Regions from separate parts of the Sulfurovum xiamenensis genome, predicted to be linked through region 2. Evidence: riboswitches for the same ligand, from Rfam matches in the RefSeq annotation. Region 2 holds a riboswitch; the other holds the start of a gene.
The links. A riboswitch is a leader RNA that binds a small molecule or an ion and turns the genes downstream of it on or off. The one in region 2 is predicted to bind cyclic di-GMP.
Positions count from the first base shown of each region.

Region 1: it holds a riboswitch for cyclic di-GMP, as region 2 does, so the genes downstream of both, PF327_RS09260 (hypothetical protein) here and PF327_RS03405 (hypothetical protein) in region 2, are expected to answer to the same signal.

Region 1 covers NZ_JAQIBC010000007.1:59,046-61,255, reverse strand. Annotated here, with positions in the region: gene PF327_RS09260 (hypothetical protein) at 1-1,054, opposite strand, end outside; cyclic di-GMP riboswitch class I at 1,187-1,273, opposite strand; cyclic di-GMP riboswitch class I at 1,415-1,494, opposite strand; gene wbaP (undecaprenyl-phosphate galactose phosphotransferase WbaP) at 1,727-2,210, shown strand, end outside.
Region 2 covers NZ_JAQIBC010000002.1:54,142-56,351, reverse strand. Annotated here, with positions in the region: gene PF327_RS03410 (hypothetical protein) at 1-216, shown strand, start outside; gene PF327_RS03405 (hypothetical protein) at 485-919, opposite strand; cyclic di-GMP riboswitch class I at 1,083-1,161, opposite strand; gene PF327_RS03400 (hypothetical protein) at 1,427-1,894, shown strand; gene PF327_RS03395 (EAL domain-containing protein) at 2,098-2,210, shown strand, end outside.

The DNA.
Region 1 (2,210 bases), on a different contig from region 2:
TGGTATCTTTAAAAGTCCAACGACTATAAACAATTCCATTATAGATATTTCCTACTGTATCTGTATGAATGGTACCTGCAGGTATTAAAACTGCACCACCTGTGGCTCCACTTTGGCTCTCATAAGTCCATACTCTACCATTAGTCCATTCCCCACTATAGGCATACATAGTATATTCTAGATAATTTGTAGAAATTGTACCATCTCCGGATGTCTCTGTGATCTGGATCTTGGTACTACCGAGAGGGTATCCCTCTTTTTCAAAGTTTACTACTGCTTCATCAGTAACCACTATATTATTAAGTGTATAGTATCCATTTGCATCGGTTTTTGTAGTACATCCGGCAATTGTGACTGTAACATCGGCTAGACCAGTACCTGAAATACTATCTTTAACCTGTCCTTGTTGCATTGCAGGCCCACTTTGACATACGGGTGCCGGTTCAGTTACGACTGGATCAGTTGGCGCAGGTTCAGTTACAATTGGGTCCGTTACGATTGGATTAGTTGGCGCTGGTTCCGTGACAGTCGGTTCTGTTGTGTTTGTTTCTGTTGGTGCTGGGTCCGTTACGATTGGTTCTGTTGGCACTGGTTCAGTTATGATCGGTTCCGTGACAATTGGTTCTGTAGGAACTGGATCAGTTACAATCGGTTGTGTACTTGCAAGTGTTGTAAATGTGTTGTCACTACTTACAATGAGTCTACCTCGCTCATCTTCAGAGACTGTTCTATAGTGATATTCTGTAGCAGCTTGTAAATTTGATAAGGTTACAGTACCTTCTTCTTGTACTGTAACTACTGAACCATACTTATTACTTGTACCATACTCTACAGATTTTGTAGTATATCCATAGGGATTCCATTCGATGGTGGCAGAATCTTCTGTAGCTGTGACAATGATATCAATCTTCACTACTTTTTCTGTTGGGGCTGTAGTGAGATCTGTTGTAGTTGAATCTGTTGTAGTCGCTGTTCCTCCACCGCCACAACCTGCAAGCAATGTTGCAAAAGACAGTATAAGTACATTATGTTTGATATTGTTAAGTCTAAACATTCGTTTATATTCCTTCTGTGTATGAACGTGTATTGTTGTGAAGAAAATATATTGAAAGGTAGGGGGAGGGAGTTCTTCTATGAAGAATTGAATAAACCACTATAAATATAGCATTACTTTGTTGTGTTCAACAAAGGCAACTAGGCTATCTCATGAATCATTATTATGAGACCCTTGGCTTTCCGTCCCTACTTCACAATAGGTTTAGCTTTTCTCACTAACTTGGTGGGAATTATATTGAAAGAGCATTACCTCAATATTACCCACATGCCTGAATTTTTATTAGGATTAGGATTATAAACTTTATATAAAAGTTATAATTTATTAAGAGACATCGTTTGAGATACGATATGTCAAAATAAATGCAACCCAGCTATCTTTTTTTCAAAAGACCTGAAGCTTTCCGTCCCTGCTTCACAACAGGTTTGGCCTAATACTTTTATTAATATAACTTATGATTAAGTAGTATCTTAAATCATAGTTGTACCGGAATAATACATAATTAAACTGAAAATAATATAAAATTAAAATATATGTTTATAATCAATTTATTTGATGAAATATAAATTTAGATTACTGTTGCTTCACCATTTTGTATTTTGATAATATAATATATTTAGCTATGATGTAATAATATAAAATATAAATATTTGGTAGTTTGGAGTGATTTATATGTGGACAGACAGAAGGCGTAAATCTTGGAAAAATGATATTTTTTCTGTTATCGGCTTAATTATAATTGATTCACTCTCTTTTTTTACTTCAGTAGGTATCGCCTATGCATTTAGTACATTAATCTCCTTTGAAGTGTTAAGTCTAGATTCCCTTGAACTTAGTACTTTAAAGGACTACGCTTGGCTGTCTATCATATATTTAATTGTTATAAGCTATGAAGGTTTGTATTCTAGAAGGGAAACCTTTTCAGAAGAGTCACGAATTCTTGTTAAATCACTTATTTTATCTACCACTATAGCTCTTATTATTGGATTTCTGGAGCATTTATCCATGTCATTCATTATCTTACTGTGGCTTACTAGTATGATGATCTTTCCTATGTTTAGACTCTATGGTAAAAATCTTTTATATCGTTTAAAAATATGGTATGAGCCTATTCTTATACTTGGGAATAATGGGCCAGGAAGAGAATTTGCTGATA
Region 2 (2,210 bases):
ACACGTTTAAGTCCTAATGAGACAGAGACCTATACCTTTACCTATGATATCTCTGGTAAAACAGGCGTAAACGCTACGTATAAAGTCTACTATATGCAAAAAGGTGCCAATGGTCAATTCATCGTTGATCCAGCAACTGGATTCTTAGACCAGGCAGCAAGCGATGCTGCAAAACATCTGGTAACAGAAGTAGGAAGTTATACTGAAACGCTCTAGTGAAACTTCTTTATTCCACCCTCATATGGGTGGAATGAACTAATAAAAATCTAACATTTTTAAATCCTTACATATCTTACCTGTAATACATAAAACAAAAAGCGATCATACTTATTTTTAAACATGTATCTAGTATTGATAGCAAAAATAGAAAAATGATTGTAATGGAAAGTTAGGTCAATAGAAAAGTTTTAAAAGCTATATGCTAGATAAGTGTAGTTCATAGCATGATACAAACAGCATAATGCTATGATTAATCGACGTCAAACTACGGAATAAAAAAAGCCAAAACAGCACCAACAGTTACAAATAAATATGCACCGATGGACCATAGTTCAATGGTCGTAGGTACCTGTTCTACAGAGAGAAAGTTATTGATCGACATGCCACCATAGAAATAAAATAAAAAGTAACTAATAACAAATCCCAGTATATAAGGGAGAAAGACAATAGCCAAAAGTAAAGAAATTTCTGTATTTTGCTTAATAAGATCTGTCAATTCATTTTTTAGAGTAAACTTCGCGCCTATTTTTTGAATTTTGGCATGGTTATTCAAAAATATTTTCTTTTTCTGAGGGATAGGCTCTTGAGCAGCTTCCTCTTTCATATCTTCGATAAGTTTATCTTGATTATCTTTTGATGTTTCTGTAAGCTCACCCCAATCTAAATTTTCTTCTTCTATGGTCTCATTTCTTACGTACATGATAATCCTCTACTGTAGATATTGCATTTTTAAAAATGCTTCTAAAATGTCATACATTCTATGATACGGGTCATTTTTGTTAGAACAAAAATAATTTTAAATTTAATAAGATTTATGCATAAAAGAGGAAAGAAGAACTGCACATAACATATACATATGAAAATGTAGCAACTTGGCGATCTTATTTCATAAGACCCATAGCTTTCCGTCCCTGCTTCACAACAAGTTTGGCTCAATCAATACTATTTAAAAGTAATTTTTCGTGGTTCATTATATTGGATATTTAATTAAATAAATCTTACGCAACCATCTAATAACAAGTAGCATTTGTAAAGCAAATAATTATATTTATGATCTATTATTTTATCGATTTATATAACAATTTAAGATGCATATCAAACAAATAGCGTTCATATCTACACCTGTCTTCATTATTTTTAAAAAATATAGACATCTATTCTTAAAATTTATAATATATTGTATAATATTAAAAGCGAAGGAAGGTGTATGATAGAGATATTGAAAAAACTATTTGGTAAAAAAAAGGAACAAACAGATGTTCCGAATCCTCCTGGGAGAACTTTCAATAGAGTGCTCACAGGAAGATATTTTGGCTGTGAGGATGTCAATGCAGATGAAGAGACCATTGCCAAAGCAAAGCAGGAAAAAATAGACCAGATCAAAGAACTGGAACTGGTACCGATGTTTATAAGATATGCCTACGAGAGCAAAAAGAGAAAAGAGGTCGATACGGAAGAAGATCATCCTACATCCGTTCATGTTGCATTCCAAAAAGAGGTATTTGCCGAAAAATGGAACATGGTTCATGTTACAGAAATTTCATTCACCGTATTATCTGCTGATTTTGAAGAATTTGAAAGAATGGCAGGTGTGAGCCTCAATGATGACTTTAGAGATCTAACCTCTACTACATTCAATGATACAGAGAGAAGAAAAGAGAGTAGAAAAGCATAATATACACCTTTAGTTGCTTTATCTTAGCTAGAGACTTTTTCTCTAAAACCATCTTTTAGAGTCTGTACAGACACTTCCACTTAAAATCACAAACATCTCTTTAGTTTAAATACATTAAAGTTAAGAATAAACTATTATAATCTATAATAATCACTTTAAGGGCTTTTAGTAACAATACATATTCATATACATAGCTGGATAACATGTTTAGAAAAATCTTCGTTGTATTACTTTTATCTGCAGTGACATCGTATGCCACAGTCACACTTACCGATGAAACAGATAAATATGACCACTTTACACTCCGCTATTTTTA